4 regions of the Levilactobacillus zymae genome follow, and region 4 is predicted to be linked to each of the others. Evidence: predicted binding sites of a transcription regulator. Region 4 holds the regulator's gene; each other region holds the start of a gene.
The links. The regulator Rex, encoded in region 4, represses fermentation and respiration genes when NADH is low (regulators of the CRP and FNR family bind a similar motif). The targets are predictions, from matches to a motif close to TTGTGAANTANTTCACAA.
Positions count from the first base shown of each region.

Region 1: RI501_RS03275 (NADP-dependent (R)-specific alcohol dehydrogenase) is a predicted target of Rex. The motif match lies at 1,934-1,951, and genes of this name have one in related genera.
Region 2: RI501_RS00605 (class II fumarate hydratase) is a predicted target of Rex. The motif match lies at 2,301-2,318, and genes of this name have one in related genera.
Region 3: adhE (bifunctional acetaldehyde-CoA/alcohol dehydrogenase) is a predicted target of Rex. The motif match lies at 1,852-1,869, and genes of this name have one in related genera.

Region 1 is NZ_JAVLAS010000001.1:740,857-745,071, reverse strand. It holds gene RI501_RS03290 (aryl-sulfate sulfotransferase) at 1-422, shown strand, start outside; gene RI501_RS03285 (hypothetical protein) at 531-752, opposite strand; gene RI501_RS03280 (nucleoside hydrolase) at 924-1,862, shown strand; gene RI501_RS03275 (NADP-dependent (R)-specific alcohol dehydrogenase) at 1,982-2,740, shown strand; gene RI501_RS03270 (2-keto-3-deoxygluconate permease) at 2,845-3,819, opposite strand; gene RI501_RS03265 (SDR family NAD(P)-dependent oxidoreductase) at 3,831-4,215, opposite strand, start outside.
Region 2 is NZ_JAVLAS010000001.1:158,311-162,525, reverse strand. It holds gene pcp (pyroglutamyl-peptidase I) at 1-493, shown strand, start outside; gene RI501_RS00610 (L-lactate dehydrogenase) at 1,176-2,129, shown strand; gene RI501_RS00605 (class II fumarate hydratase) at 2,518-3,900, shown strand; gene RI501_RS00600 (NADPH-dependent FMN reductase) at 4,026-4,215, shown strand, end outside.
Region 3 is NZ_JAVLAS010000001.1:2,617,772-2,621,986, reverse strand. It holds gene RI501_RS12455 (glycerophosphodiester phosphodiesterase) at 1-1,490, opposite strand, end outside; gene adhE (bifunctional acetaldehyde-CoA/alcohol dehydrogenase) at 1,900-4,215, shown strand, end outside.
Region 4 is NZ_JAVLAS010000001.1:987,151-991,365, forward strand. It holds gene RI501_RS04445 (ABC-F family ATP-binding cassette domain-containing protein) at 1-1,483, opposite strand, end outside; gene RI501_RS04450 (redox-sensing transcriptional repressor Rex) at 1,849-2,487, shown strand; gene groES (co-chaperone GroES) at 3,159-3,443, shown strand; gene groL (chaperonin GroEL) at 3,510-4,215, shown strand, end outside.

The DNA of each region.
Region 1 (4,215 bases), 250 kb from region 4:
TCCACCAGAACCAACACCAGGGCGATTCGGTTGAACTGGAATTCTACGACAACAACGTTCCCGTGACCCGGGGCAAGACCGCGCAGTCCAAGCAATGGTCCGCCGGGGAAATTGTGACGATCAACCAGTTAAAACGAACGGTCACCAAGACCTGGGAATTCGGTCAGTCCCTAGGCAAGCGCAACTTCACCAACATCGTCGGTAGTAGTTACGCCGTCGGCAAGGGCAACACGCTGATTGGCTTCGGCTATGCCGACTGGGGGAAGCGCAGTGAATTCGTCGAGGTCAACCGGAAGACGAACCGGGTGGTCTTCGACGTCGACCGCACCCACTTCGCGCACGGCGATTGGAGTTACCGGGCCGAACGGCTATCGTTGTACCCGGGTGAGTCCAACCTGAAATTAACCACCATCAAACCTTAATTAAGCATCCAAAAGGCCTAGAACGGTTGTGTGCCGTTCTAGGCCTTTTGCGTTAATTATTCAAGTTATGGCCCGCGCCCCAAGACGAAGATTTACGCGGAATGTTCGTTAATTGCTACTGCTACTCTGACTTGGCGTTCCACTGGGTTGGCCACTAGGCCGCTTGCCGCCCATGCCTTTAGGCGCCTTTTTCATCTGCTGCGTCTGTTGGGCCTTGGCCTGTTGTTGGCCCAGCATGTAGCCAGTCCCGCCGCCCCCGAAGAAGAGAATAACCCCCGCTACTAAGAGGGCGAGCCACTTTTTCGGTCGTTGATTTTGAATTGGTTGCATGGTAAACCGCCTTTCTAGAAACTAAATTGTTTTTCAGTCTAACAAAGTTGGCTTAACGTTGCCCTAAAGTTTCGGTAACGGGGCTTGCAATTTAGTCCGGTTCCCCGTATTATAAGAACTATCAAAGCGAGTTTTGATTATAATGTTCGTAATAAGAGGGAGAGACTTTTTATGCGTAATGTCTATTTTAACCACGACGGTAGCGTCGACGATTTGGTATCACTCTTGCTGTTGTTGCAGATGCCCGACGTTCACTTGACCGGAGTCGGGGTCGTTGGCGCGGATTCCTACCTGGAACCGGCCGTTTCCGCCAGTCGGAAGATCATTGATCGTTTCGGCCACGGAACCACGCTTAACGTGGCGGCCTCTAATTCGCGTGGGGTGCACCCGTTCCCCAAGGAATGGCGCATGGATGCCTTTAGCCTCGATGCTTTCCCCATCCTAAACGAAAGTGGCACCGTCAAGACACCCGTGGCTTCCAAACCCGCTCATCTGGATCTGATCGATAAGGTTCAGACCACGACCGGCAAAACCACGTTAGTGATGACCGGTCCCTTGACCGACCTGGCCCGGGCCCTAGAAGTCGACCCGACCATCACCGCTAAGATTGACAAGCTCTACTGGATGGGGGGCACCTTCGACGGTCGCGGCAACGTTGCTGAACCCGAACAAGATGGCACGGTCGAATGGAACGCCTACTGGGACCCACAAGCCGTCAAGACCGTTTGGGACAGTGATATCGCGATTCAAATGGTCGGCTTGGAAAGTACCCGTCAGGTTCCCCTAACGCCCGCTATCCGGCAACACTGGGCCACTTTACGTCAGCACCCCGCCCTCGACTTCATTGGCCAAGGGTATGCATTAGTCCCCCCACTGGAACATTTTGAAACCAACTCGACCTACTTCTTGTGGGACGTGCTCACCACGGTCGCTAGTGACACACCGGCCATCGTGACGACTAAGGAAGTGACCAGCGACGTCTTAACCACGGGGCCCGGTCAAGGCCGGACGTACGAAGTGGCAGACGGTCGCCCGCTCACCCTGGTGACTCAAGTCGACCACGACGGGTTCTTCGCCCGCATCGACGACCTCGCTAAGTTAGCTGATTAACCGCCCATCCCAGCTTGTGAAATAATAAGCGATATGGGTTGCACTTCCCTGACAAGTGGTTTACAATATCTTCGTGAACTTGCTAACAAGCTATCAGAGAATCTATGGAGGTTGATGAGATGAGCCATCGATTAGACGGAAAGGTCGCCATCGTAACGGGCGGCACTTTAGGCATTGGATTAGCAATTGCTAACAAGTTCGTTGAAGAAGGTGCTCGGGTCATGATCACCGGTCGGCACGCCGACGTCGGTGAAGCAGCTGCTAAGCGCATTGGCAACTCAGACGTGATTCAATTTTTCCGCCACGATGCAACTGATGAACAGGGCTGGCTCGACTTGTTTGATACGACGGAAAAGGCCTTTGGCCCCGTCACCACGGTAGTCAACAACGCCGGGATGGCCGTTAATAAGAGTATCGAAAACACCACGACGGCAGAATGGAAGAAGCAACTCGCCGTCAACTTAGACGCCGTCTTCTTCGGTACCCGATTAGGGATTCAACGCATGAAGAACCAGCATCTGGGGGCTTCCATCATTAACATGTCATCCATTGAAGGTCTCATTGGTGACCCGAACTTAGGGGCCTACAACGCTTCTAAGGGGGCCGTCCGGATTATGTCCAAGTCCGCCGCCTTAGACTGTGCCTTAAAGGACTACGACGTGCGGATCAACACCGTCCACCCCGGCTACATCAAGACGCCGTTAGTGGACGATTTGCCGGGTGCCGAAGCGGCGATGTCCGCTCGGACCAAGACGCCGATGGGCCACATCGGTGAACCAAATGACATTGCCTACATCTGTGTCTACTTGGCTTCTAACGAATCCAAGTTCGCCACCGGTGCCGAATTCGTGGTCGACGGTGGTTACACCGCCCAATAAACCCAACCGGTTCCCACTAGTAAAACCGCTTATTTTCAAAAAACCACAAATAACCCTCAGACGTGTGCTTGCGCCTGAGGGTTATTTGTTGGTTCTACTAGTTTTTACTCAACCGGATCTAACACTTTGGCCTTCTTCCGTTCGTTCCGCTTAGCCACCCAAGCCGTCAGCGTGGGCGTCAAGATGGCGGTCACGACCACCGCGGCTGTGATTTGCGCCGTAGCCGTCGCGGCAACCGCCTGGTAACTCGAGTCAACTGCCGCTAAGGCCGCTGGGGTTGCCATATTGGCCCCCGCACAACTCGAGATAGCGGCTCCGGCCACCCCGGAACCCCCGGTCAACCGGTCCGTCCAGATGGTAATGGCCCCGCCGACCAGCGTCACGATGACCCCTAATAGGATACCGGAAGCCCCACTGACGAAGATTTGCTGGAAGTTCATGGTACAGCCCAAGGCAAACCCCACCACAACGATTGAGGCGTTCATCCCATCGTTTAGGATCTTCTTGACCGCCGGGAAGAGGTTCGCTAAGACCATCCCCACTAATAATGGCAAGATGGTGGCCAATAGCGTCACGATGGAGAACGTGGCCAACCCCGACGACGCTAAGGCAATCATGGTGATGTACGGCCCCACACTAAGGATCGTGATTCCCACGGCGGCCTCGTCGATATCATCCCCAAAGTCGTGCACAATTCCCGCATACATGGCGTTATTGGCACCCGACATTGCCCCAATAATGGCTAGTGCGCTTAGACCTAAAAAGTTATTATTTAATAATTTCCCAAGCAACAGTCCTAGCGTCACGGCCACGATAATCTTGGTCAGAATAATGGTTCCGCCCCGCTTCACGGCTGCGGGCGTGGCTTTAAACGAAATCGTGCCCCCAATGACAAACAGGAAGGCCCCCACTAGCGCCCCCGACCCTTGGGCTAACGGCGTGGTAAAGCCACCAATTTTCAGAAATGACGGGAAAAAGGTGTTGATCAACGCCCCAATAAACATTGGAATGATGATATTCCCGCCCGGAATGGAAAAATGCTTCTTCTTTTTTACGGGTGTCGCAACATTTTCAGCCATAATTTTCCCTCCTAGCCGTCCATCACAACGCCACCATCGGCATCCCCAATCTCACCCGTGATAAAGCTTGCCGCATCCGACCCAAAGAACAGGATCATCTGGGCAATTTCCACGGCTTCGGCCGGCCGCCCCAACGGAATGATCCCAATGACCTTCTGGTTCTTCACGGGATCTTCCGATAGCGAAGTGGTCATCGAGGTGTGCGTGAAGGATGGCGCCACCGCATTCGCGTAAATACCGTACTTACCGCCTTCCTTGGCAATTGCCTTGGTAAACCCGTTGAGCCCCGCCTTCGACGACGCGTAAGCCACCGTTCCCAGCAGGCCCCCACCAATCTTACCGGCCACGGAGGACACGTTAACAATCCGCCCGCCACCGTTGGTCTTGAAATGATCC
Region 2 (4,215 bases), 830 kb from region 4:
CACGGTATTTACACAGAGTGCGGCGGTCGTTCACGCCGCCATCGTGGCCGAACACCCCGACGTGGTCCTCGACATCGGACAAGCCGGCGGGCGCGCGGCGTTGACGCCCGAGCGGGTAGCCATTAATTTGGATGATGCCCGGATAGCCGATAATGCCGGACGACGCCCCCAAGACCAACCCATTCAACCCACGGGCGCGGCGGCGTACTTTACTCAACTACCGGTCAAAGCGATGGTGACCGCCATTCAACGGGCGGGATTGCCCGCACAGGTCTCGACCACGGCGGGAACCTTCGTTTGTAACCATTTGATGTATCAAGTACAGTATCAACGAGCCACCGAGTTTCCGACATTACGTGCGGGCTTCATGCACATCCCCTTTCTACCGGCCCAAGTCAGCCAGCGGCCGAATACTCCCAGCATGGCGTTAAGTGACGCCGTACGGGGAATCACGGCCGGAATTAGGGCCATTGTGACCGCAAATGAAATCTAAGTGCCAGCGCGGGCCCCAAAGCGTTTAGTTGATGAAAAGTGACCATGATTCCCGAACCTGGAATCATGGTCACTTTTGAGTTAAGCACAGATTGTGGAAATTATCCGCCTTACCGGTTGGTCCTGAAGAGGCGGAAACGGGTTGTGGGTGGGCACGACTTGAAGCCCTGAAAGTACCAGGTCTTCAAGCTCGACCTTTGGGTAATCCGGGAAAGAACCCCGAATAACCCAAACGACACCACTGAGCCCCTTCAGGACCGCCCTCACGGCTAAATTGAGCGGAAATTAAACAGAATCTTCCATTGATTGAAGTTGAAAATATTAACTGTGAGACTGCTAGCAATAGGGCATAAGGTGTAAACCTGAGTGGATCTTCGAGTTCATAGTCTCATCCAATTGGGTGGCTTATATCATGGTTAAAAGACACTTGACGGTCTTAAGTCGTGCAAACCACCACTACGACTTTATCCGTTTGGAGTGAGGTCCTGTTTGTTTCGACCCAAAACTACTTGTGAAATTTTGAAAATGATTATTTTTATTTTTAAAAATAATCACAAAAAATTGCATTTTTTAAAAAGCATGTTATGATAAGGGTGACTTTACGACACGAACATAAACTTCACTGGGTGGCGCAGGCTACCCCTTATTAACCGCGTATTGACGCGCTGAAAGGGTGTTTCATTTTGCTTAAACAAACCAAATATCAAAAAGTTGTCTTAGTCGGTGATGGTTCGGTCGGGTCATCGTACGCTTTGCTCATGATGCAACAACCAGTCATGGATGAGCTCGTCATTGTCGATATTGCCAAGGATCACAGCGCGGGCGATGCCATTGATTTGGAAGACACCCAACTCTGGGGGCAGCCTAAGTGGGTCCACGCTGGGACCTACGCCGATGCCAAGGACGCCGATCTGGTCGTCATCACGGCCGGCGTTCCCCGGAAGCCCGGTGAATCGCGGTTAGACTTGGTCAGCAAGAACTTGAAGATCTTGAAGTCCATCGTTTCACCAGTGGTGGAAAGCGGATTTGATGGCATTTTTCTGGTGGCGGCTAATCCCGTCGATATCTTAACGGCCGCTACGCAAAAGCTATCCGGCTTCCCAACGAACCGGGTCTTGGGGACCGGGACGTCACTGGATACGGTGCGCTTACGGGTAGCTTTAGGGAAGCAACTCGGGGTGGCCCCCCAGACGTTGAACGTGAACGTGATCGGGGAACACGGCGATACCCAATTCGCAGCGTATTCTCACGCCATGGTTGGCCACGAAAAGCTCCTCGACGTGGCACGGTCTAAGGGTCTCTCACTGGCCGACTTACAAGCGACCGAAGCGGGAGCACGCAAGAAGGGTGGTCAAATCATCGGCCTGAAGGGCGCCACGTTCTACGGTGTGGCGACGTGCTTAGCGCGAATTACGCGGGCAATCTTAGGAAATGAAGACACGGTACTGCCCGTGGGGGCTTACCTGGATGGCGAATATGGGGTGAAGGACCTGTACTTGGGAACGCCCGCGTTGATTAACGCGCAAGGGGTTGCCCGGGTCTTGCCACTCGACTTAACGGCGGAAGAACGGGGCAAGATGTTAGACTCCGCGGCCGCTATGAAGCAGGTTTTAGACGACGCCATGGCCGTTAATTAATGAATTGAAGTCAATGATTGAGTCTGGGATAAACCATCCCAGACTTTTTTTGTCGGTCGTTTAAGGGATTGAACCGGGCACCTAAGGGAGTGGGCGGTGCAGCGCTAGGCTTTCAAATAATTCTTTTTATTTTGAAAAGATGCGCCAGATTTTTTAAAAATGTTTGTGAAATTGTGAATCCATACACGAGTAGGGTTGTGAAGAGCTATGCAACACCTTATTACGTTTTTTTATACCCCCTTGAGAGTTTGACTATAGCGATAATCCCCAGTTATTCTAGGCTTGTTCGTAAAGTCACAGGGGATTTTTCCAATTTACCGCGAAGAGTCCCCTCCAGTTTTGAAAATAAAAGTTACTAATATCACAAAAAAATTTGGAGGAACTTACCATGGCAGATTATCGCATTGAAGCAGATACCTTAGGTGACGTTAAGATCCCTAGCACCGCTCTTTGGGGCCCGCAAACTGAACGGAGTCGTAACAACTTCCCCACCGGTCAGTTTATGCCCATTGCAATGATTCGCGCATTACTTCAAATTAAGAAGGCCGCTGCGGCATCTAACCAGGATCTGGGCGAGATTTCCCCAGAAAAGGGTGCTCTGATCCAACAAGCCATCGACGACCTGTTGGCCCTGAGCGATGACGACCTACGCCAGGACTTCCCACTACGCGTTTATCAAACGGGTTCTGGGACCCAAACCAACATGAACACTAACGAAGTCGTTGCTAATAAGGCAATGCAACTGAATCCGGACATTGAAGTCCTCCCGAACGACGATGTCAACCACGGGCAAAGTTCCAATGATATCTTCCCAACGGCCATGAACATCACGGCCAGTGTGGCCGTCCAGGAACTGGAAAAGGCCGCACAACACTTAATTGATGAATTAACCGCTAAGCAAAAGGAATACTGGCGCGTGGTTAAGATTGGCCGGACCCACTTACAAGACGCCACGCCGTTAACCTTTGGCCAAGAAGTCAGCGGTTGGGCCAGTGCCATCCAACACGACCTGGACTACCTGAAGTCCTTAGACCCAACTCTTCTGGAATTAGCCATGGGAGGGACGGCCGTCGGAACGGGGTTAAACGCCGCTCCTGGGTTTGCCGAAGAGATCGCGCAGAAGATGACTAAGGTTTACGGGCCAAAGTTCACGGCTAAGTCCAACAAGTTCTACGGCTTAGCCCATCACTCCGGGTTAGACGTGGTTCACGGGGCCATGAAGACTTTAGCCGCCGATCTGATGAAGATCGCTAACGATGTGCGGTTCTTGGCTTCCGGTCCCCGGGCCGCTTATGATGAATTGAACATTCCGGCTAACGAGCCCGGGTCTTCCATCATGCCCGGTAAGGTTAACCCGACTCAAGCCGAAGCCATTACCATGGCCGCCGCACGGGTGATGGGAAACGATGTGACCGTTACGGTAGCTTCTTCCCAAGGGAACTTTGAAATGAACGTGTACAAACCCGTCTTAATCGACGCCTTCCTGGAATCCGCCGAGCTGTTACGCGGTACCATGATGGGCTTTGCCGACAAGCTGATCCACGGGATGACGGTTAACGCTAAGCGGATGGAAGAACTCGTTGACAACTCCTTGATGACCGTCACGGCGTTATCGCCCCACATCGGGTATCACGACAGTGCCAAGATTGCCCAAGCCGCGGACCAAGCCGGATCGACCTTAAAGGAAGCCGCCGTTAAGTCCGGTAAGGTTTCCGCCGAAGACTTCGACAAGTGGGTTGATCCGTTGAAGATGACCAACATCGATCGTTAACCAGCGGGGTGACCACATGGCGATTTTAGCTTTGACGCTACTGGTCGCCGCTGCTGCTAGTTTAGGGGCAGCGGTGGCCAACCTATACGACTAATTGATTAGAGAGAATTGAGAGGATTTTGAGGATGACCAAGCCACACTTTATTGCCTTAGTCGGCACGAACGCTGATTTTTCTTACAACCGTATCTTGTTGCAATTCATGCGCCGAACCTTTACGGATCAGGCAGACATCGAAGTTCGCGAAATCGCGGATATTCCCTTGTTTAACGAAAACCATATGAAGACACCGCCGACTTGTGTGACCGCTCTGAGTG
Region 3 (4,215 bases), 1.6 Mb from region 4:
CTAACGAACAGCTTGGGATCTTCGCGTCGCAACGCCGTCATGATGCGGTAGCTGAGGGTGTGGACCTGGTCATGGTTGGCTAGGAGGGTGGCGCCGTAGCGGTCAACGAACCGTTGGGCCACGTCCGGCGTCGTGGCCGAATTGGTTTTGATTTCCACTAATAGTTTCTGATGGTGGGCGATGGCGGCCTTCAGGTAGGCGTCGAAGCTAGGAATTTTGGCCTGGTAGCCGTTTTCGGAAACCGTTATCTTGGTTAATTGGCTTAGTGTTAGGCTACCAACACGCCGGTTGACGTTCGCCAAAGCCTTGAGATTGGTATCGTGCATGACCACGAATTGATGGTCCTTGGTCTGCTGGATGTCCATTTCCACGTAATCCGGTTGTTCTTGGCTGGTCTTGACCAGCGCCGGAATCGTGTTCTGGACGCCGTTACCGTTGTCGACGCCACGGTGGGCGATCGTCAGGGGCTTGCTGATAGCCAAACCGTTAAGGTAGACCAGGTTGAACGTGACTAGCATGGCGGAGATGATGACCAGCCCGGCAATGATCAGCACGCGAGTCCGGCGTTTGGTGCGAGCCGGCTCGCGGAAACTCAGCAGCATCATGGGCGTGGGTTCGTGATCAGCGTGACTACTGAGGATGATGGACATGAACAGGATGGTGGCGTAGCACACCACAAACTCGGTCAGGACCTCCATCAAGAAGAGGTTGATCGTGGCGGCGACCAGGGCAATCTTGGTGGTATCGAAGTAGAGCTGTCCCAGATAAATGGCGGCGTACACGATGGCCACGACTAGGCTGACCATGGCTAACGTAACCACCATCCGGCTGAAGTAACGCCAGAAGTCGAAGCGGGTGGTGCGCCAACTTTCCCGGATGGCCGCGCGGCTATGGTATTGGTCGAGCATCATCAGGGGTAACACGGCGATTAACCGGATTCCCAGGTAGATGGCCAGCACGTAGAACAAGATTAGAACCGTTGCCCAAATGGGGTTGGCCATTAAGTATGTCGTGATGAAGCTGGGAATTTTGGCCTTATTCAACAGGGGCGTGGAAAACAAGATGCTGCCGAAGGGCATGATGATCAAAAAATAGCCGATGAAGAACAAGAAGGTGCTGGGAGAAGCCCCCGTCAGACTGGTAACGGTGGTTCGTAAGAGCTCGCGGGTGGTTCGCGGTCGGCCAAGGCGAATGTTACGAATCCCCAAAAGGAGGAAGGCAAATTGCCAGTAAACCAGGACCATGATGGCGAGCAGAATAAGTAATAGCCCGAGAATGGCAAGTGGATGCTTAAAGACGATGCTGCCTAAGTTGGTGTACGACACGTAGGGAATTCGTTGCCAGCGAAGTAGTGCGGCGGTGAGCCAACTAAAAATGGGGATAGCACAGTAACTGATAATGATGTTGGTGAGGAAGACTAGCGACACGTAACTTCCCCAATGTTGCCAGAAATGGCGGGTATTTTGGCGCCAAAAGGCCCAAGCTTGCATGATTGATCCAACTCCTCTTTCCCAGAGGCACGACTAGGCGGTCGCCTGTAGTGGTTACGCTAGTCGAGTGAGTGCCCCTTTATCCTTTCAATTTACCACAATCGGGCGGAGGGTTGCGGCTTTTCCGTTCTCAATTTATTGCCAGCTAATTGGAAAAACATGAAAAATGATGACGATGTGAGTGACTTCACACACGAAATTCTTAAAATTTTTGCCGTTAATTTTAATTGTTGTTGTATGCGCTTACAACCCTAAAGGCTTAGGCCATTGTCCTGACGCGAGTTAAACCGCTTGCACTGAAAATTGTGATATTTTGAGCACAAAGTGGTTGACGTTTGAAAGAATGATGGTAAACTAGGACTCGTGAATAAGTTAACAAGATGTTTTCAAGCATAATGGAGGCATAGAGATGTTAAAAGACGTAAACGTAAAATCAACCAAGAAAGACGCCAACACTGAGACCGTCGACCAAATGATCGACCGGTTAGTCACTAAAGCGCACACCGCATTGTGTGCCATGGACGACTTCACCCAAGAAAAAGTGGACCACATTGTGCACCAAATGGCAATTGCCGGATTGGACCACCATATGGAACTGGCCAAGGCCGCATATGAAGAAACCGGACGGGGGAACGTCGAAGACAAGGCCGTGAAGAACATGTTCGCGACCGAAGAGATTTGGCACTCCATCAAAAACGATAAAACGGTCGGCATCATTAAAGACGACCACGAACGCCAATTAATCACCGTGGCCGAACCCCTAGGAATCATCGCCGGGGTTACGCCGGTCACCAACCCGACGTCTACGGCACTATTCAAGTCCTTGATTGCCGTCAAGACGCGGAACCCGATCATCTTCGCCTTTCACCCGCAAGCCCAGAAGTCGTCCGTGATGGCTGCTAAGGTTGTCCGCGACGCTGCGGTAGCCGCCGGTGCGCCTGAAGGTGTGATTCAATGGATCGACAAGCCAAGTCTGGAAGCCACGACCGCGTTGATGAACCACCCGAAGGTTGCCAGTGTGCTGGCCACCGGGGGTCCCGGCATGGTCAAGGCCGCTTACTCCACCGGGAAGCCCGCCTTAGGGGTGGGACCTGGTAACGGCCCAGCCTATATCGAAAAGACCGCCAACATCAAGCGCGCGGTCTACGACATCGTGTTATCCAAGACGTTTGATAACGGGATGGTCTGTGCGTCCGAAAACAGCGCCATCATCGACACCGAAATCTACAACGACGTCAAGAAAGAAATGCAGGCGCGCGGCGTTTACTTCATTAAAAAGGCCGACCATAAGGCCTTAGCCGACGCCATGTTCCGGCCAGAAGGCGGGGTCAAGGGCCCAATCGCGGGGATGTCCGCCATCAAGATTGCCGACCTAGCCGGTATCAAGGTTCCCGCTAACACCAAGGTCTTAGCCGCCGAAGTTACCGGTATCGGCCCGAAGGAACCATTATCTGCCGAAAAGTTGTCACCCGTGCTGTCCGTCTACAAAGCCACGAGTCACGAAGACGCCTTTAAGAAGGCCGACGCATTGCTCCACTTCGGTGGGTTGGGCCACACCGCGTCCATCCACACCCAAGACGACGACTTAGCCACGGACTACGGCATCAAGATGAAGGCCAGCCGGGTGCTGGTCAACACGCCATCCGCGGTCGGGGGGATTGGGAACCTGTACAACGAAATGATTCCTTCCTTAACTCTAGGGACCGGGTCATGGGGTAAGAACTCCGTTTCCCACAACGTCTCGTCCTTCGATCTTCTGAACATTAAAACAATTGCAAAGCGGCGAAATAACATGCAATGGATTAAATTACCTCGGGTTTACTTTGAAAAGACGTCCGTACGGTACCTCGACGATATGCCCGGCATCAAGCGGGTCTTCCTGGTAACCTCCCCATCGATGGTTCAACTGGGTTACGTCGACACGGTCTTAAACGAACTGAAGCGTCGGCCAGACGGGATCGAATACTCCCTTTTCTCCGACGTGGAACCCGATCCAACCACGGACACGGTTAACCGTGGAGTGGCACAGATGCGGACCTTTAAGCCCGACACCATCATCGCTTTAGGTGGGGGGTCACCAATCGATGCCGCTAAGAACATGTGGCTGTTCTACGAAGACCCATCCGCTAGCTTCTTCGGTGCTAAGCAGAAGTTCCTGGACATCCGGAAGCGGACTTACCGGTTCAAGAAGCCATCCAAGGCCCAATTCGTGGCCATTCCAACGACTTCTGGGACCGGGTCCGAAGTGACGCCATTCTCCGTCATCACGGATTCTAAGACCCACGTCAAGTACCCACTGGCCGACTACGCGTTGACGCCGGACGTGGCCATCGTGGACTCGCAGTTTATCGAAACGGTCCCGAAGAAGACGGTCGCTTACTCTGGCTTAGATGTGTTGACCCACGCCATCGAATCTTACGTGTCGAACATGGCGTCGGATTACACCCGGCCATGGTCCCTGCAAGCCATCAAGCTGGTCATGAACAACCTGACCGACTCCTACAACGGTGACGTTCACGCCAGAGCCGAAATGCACAACGCCTCGACCTTAGCTGGGATGGCCTTCGCCAACGCCTTCCTGGGAATCACCCACTCAGTGGCCCACAAGCTCGGCGGCGAGTTCGGTCTGACCCACGGGTTGGCGATTGCGATTACCTTACCACACGTCATCCGGTACAACTTTAAGGAACCGACTAAGTTGTCCATGTGGCCGAAGTACGAATAC
Region 4 (4,215 bases):
CGTCAAATTCGTTTAAAGCCGTTTCCAAAACCTCGCGGCTGTCGATGTCCAAGTGGTTGGTGGGTTCGTCGAGCATCAAGAAGTTGTCGTGACGCAGGGCCAGCTTAGTCAAAAGTAACCGAGCTTTTTCGCCCCCACTTAGGCTGTGAACGGTCTTGTCGACGTCGGCGCCGGTAAACAGGAAGCTACCCAGGATCGAGCGGATATCGCCCTCGGGTGTCGTGGGGTGGTCGTCCCAAAGCTCGTGCAAAACGGTCTTCTTGTCGTGCAAGTTGGCCTGGTCCTGGTCGTAGTAACCGGTGTCCACGCCGGTACCGAAGATGATCTGGCCCTTGAGTGCCGGAATCTTCCCGAGAATCGTTTTGAGTAGGGTGGATTTGCCCACCCCGTTAGGCCCCACGATGGCGATGGCCTGGTGTTTCTTGATGTCGAGGTTGATGGGCGAGCACAAGGTCTGGCCGTCGTACCCGACCGCGGCGTTGACCACGTCGAGGACCACGTTGCCGCTTTGACGGTGGGGCCGAAAGGTGAAGCGGGCAACCTTCTCGTCCCCTTCGGGTTTATCCAGCCGGTCCATTTTCTCCAATTGTTTGCGCCGCGCTTGGGCCCGTTTAGTAGTGGAAGCACGGACAATGTTGCGGTTGACAAAGTCTTCAAGTTTCGAGATTTCGGTCTGCTGCTTGTCGTATTCCTTCCATTCCTGTTGGAGTCGTTGGGCCTTTTCGTCGATGAAGTGCGAATAATTTCCCGGGTAATGATGGAGACTGCCACGGGCCATATCGTAGACTTCGGTGGCCACGTGGTCCAGAAAGTAACGGTCATGGGAAACCACGAGCAAGGCTCCCGGATAGCCTTGGAGGTAACCTTCTAGCCAGGTCAGCGTCTCGACGTCTAAGTGGTTGGTGGGTTCGTCCAGGATGAGGAGATCGGGTTTTTCCAGCAGGCGTTTGGCCAAGGCCAGTTGCGTGCGTTGGCCCCCGGAGAGTTCGCTGATGGGTTTATCGTAGAATTCCTCGCCAAATTCAAATCCGTGCAACACGCCGCGAATTTCGGCTTGATAACCGTAGCCGTTCTGATCACTAAAGTCCTGTTGGAGTTGATCGTAGGTTTTGGTGATCTGGTCGAACTGTTCGGTGTCGGCAATCACGCTGGGATCACTCATTTGGGCTTCCAGGTCGTGAATCTTGCGTTCCATGGCGCGCTGCTTGGCAAAGACGGTGAGCATTTCGTCCCAGACCGATTTATCGGAATTTAGTCCCGCATTTTGGGCTTGATACCCCACGGTCAGGCCCCGTTTACGGGTAATTTGACCTTCGTCGGGGGTGGTTTCCCCGGCAATCATTTTAATCAGGGTGGATTTACCAGCCCCGTTGCGCCCGACTAAGGCGACCCGTCCGTGTTCGGCGACGTCGAGATTGACATCGTGGAAGAGGACGGTGGCCCCGAAACGCCGGGTCACTTGTTGGACTTGTAAGAGAATCACAAAACCAACCTCCTTTACGCAATTTGCGGTTATTAATACTCTACATTTTAGCATATTGTGCAGTTAAGCCGAAATATTGTCAGGTTAATTGCCCGCATTTTCCCATCGTGTCGCCCCTGAACGGCTCAGTAAATAAAAAATTGCGTTTTGGATGACTTTGTGAAATAATTTAAAGCGCTGCTCACCGATGCAGATTGTGAAAGCTGATAATAATTATTTGCAATTTCTTTCACAAGATTAGCTGATATGCTATAATCTATAGGAAATGAGGTTTCACAATTGTCGAATAAGTTAAGCCTATAAGTCGTGGGGACTGATGTGGTTTTAGCGATGACCGGCAATAATTGATTAGGAGGTAACATGCTTTGACAGAACAAAAAATTCCACGCGCGACGGCGAAACGATTGCCGATTTATTATCGCTACTTAAACATCCTACTAGATGCCGATAAAACGCGGGTCTCTTCGACGGAGCTTTCTGAAGCCGTAAAGGTCGACTCGGCCACCATTCGGCGGGACTTTTCCTACTTCGGCGCCCTAGGAAAGCGGGGTTACGGCTACGACGTTGAAAGCCTGATTAAGTTCTTCCGCAAGATTTTAAATCAGGACCGGCTGACCAACGTGGCGTTGATCGGGGTCGGAAATATGGGTCACGCGTTGTTGAACTTTAACTTTCACCAAGATAGCAACGTACGGATTAGTGCGGCGTTCGATATTAACGAGGATATTGCGAACACGATCCAAAGCGGGGTTCCAATTTATCCGATGACGGATTTACGGACGCAACTGGAAGAGCAACAAATCCAAGTGGCCATCTTGACGGTCCCATCGGACGTGGCCCAAGAGGTCACAAACGAAGCGGTCGCGGGGGGCATCAAGGGAATCTTGAACTTCACGCCGCTACGCATCACGGTACCTAAGGGCGTGCGGGTCCAAAACGTGGATCTGACCAACGAATTACAAACCTTGATTTACTTCTTGGAACATTACAATCACAAAGATTAAACAAGAGTCGTAGTCTGAAAGGATTACGGCTTTTTTTGTATAAGAGTGCGTCCAGGGGCGGTCAGCGGGCGAGCATTAACGTCATTTCGGTGATTAGCCTGGGCTTGGCTAATTGCCGAAATGGGGTTAAGCGGAACCCGTTGCCCCTGGTAAGCACGTTTCAGCGGCCGCAGATGGCGATAATTTTAAGGCAAAAATCCAGCACCTGTTAATGACAACGCACTTGGCTAATCGGGGTTAAGCGGAACCGGCTGCCCGTCAGTCGCACGTTTCAGCAGCCGCAGATGGCGATAGTTTCAGGACAAAAATCCAGCACCTGTTAATGGCAACGCACTTGGCTAATCGGGTTTAAGCGGAACCCGTTGCCCCTGGTAAGCACGTTTCGGCGATGGCGCAGTGTAAGCGAGAATTTTCCAGCTGAATTAGACTGAAGGTCTAGGGAAAGGTAAGCAAAACCTTAAGTTTCTCAGATTCCGGGTGAAATAAGTGGGGACGTTGCCGGAGTTTAGGTAGAATAGGGACAAATTAGCACTCACCAAGAAAGTTTGCCAAATTCCTTGATTTTTAAAACAAAAAATCATATATTAGAAACTGTGATTAGCACTTATGTTAGTCAAGTGCTAATAGTGCTAAAACTAAAGTTAATTAGTCAGTTTATTGGAGGGATTCAAGTGTTAAAACCATTAGGAGACCGCGTCATTTTAGACCAACCACAAGAACAAGAAGAAACGGTTGGCGGCATTGTGTTAGCAAGTAATGCCCAGGAAAAGCCTCAAACGGCCAACGTCGTTGCAGTCGGTGACGGCCGGGTGTTGGACAATGGCGAAAAGGTTGCGCCAAGCGTCAAGGTTGGCGACAAGGTTTTGTTTGACAAGTATTCCGGTACTGAAGTGAAGTACCAAGACAAGACTTACCTTGTTTTACACGAAAAGGACTTAGTTGCGATTATCGACTAATTCTTTCCCAACGATTGATCCAAAAACTCATTTTTAAAAAAATTTTGTATGAGGTGAACTAGAATAATGGCTAAAGAATTGAAGTTTTCTGAAGATGCACGTAGCGCAATGTTAGCCGGTGTTGACAAGTTAGCCGACACGGTGAAGACCACCTTAGGACCTAAGGGACGTAACGTTGTTTTGGAACAAAGTTACGGTAACCCAACCATCACGAACGATGGGGTGACGATTGCGAAGTCGATCGAATTAGAAGACCACTTTGAAAACATGGGCGCTAAGCTGGTTTCCGAAGTTGCTTCCAAGACCAACGACATCGCTGGTGATGGGACCACGACCGCAACGGTTCTGACCCAAGCCATCGTGAACGAAGGAATGAAGAACGTCACTGCCGGTGCTAACCCAGTTGGTATCCGTCGGGGGATTGAGAAGGCGACGGCTGCCGCAGTTGATGGGTTACACAAGATGTCCCATGACGTGAAGACCAAGGACGATATCGCCCAAATCGCTTCTATTTCTTCTGCTAGCAAAGAAACGGGTTCGCTGATTGCGGATGCCATGGAAAAGGTTGGTAACGACGGGGTCATCACCATTGAAGAATCCCGTGGGGTGGACACCAGCTTGGACGTGGTTGAAGGAATGCAATTCGACCGTGGCTACATGTCACAATACATGGTCACCGACAACGACAAGATGGAAGCTAACTTGGACAACCCATACATCTTGATTACCGACAAGAAGATTGCCAACATTCAAGATATCTTACCATTATTAC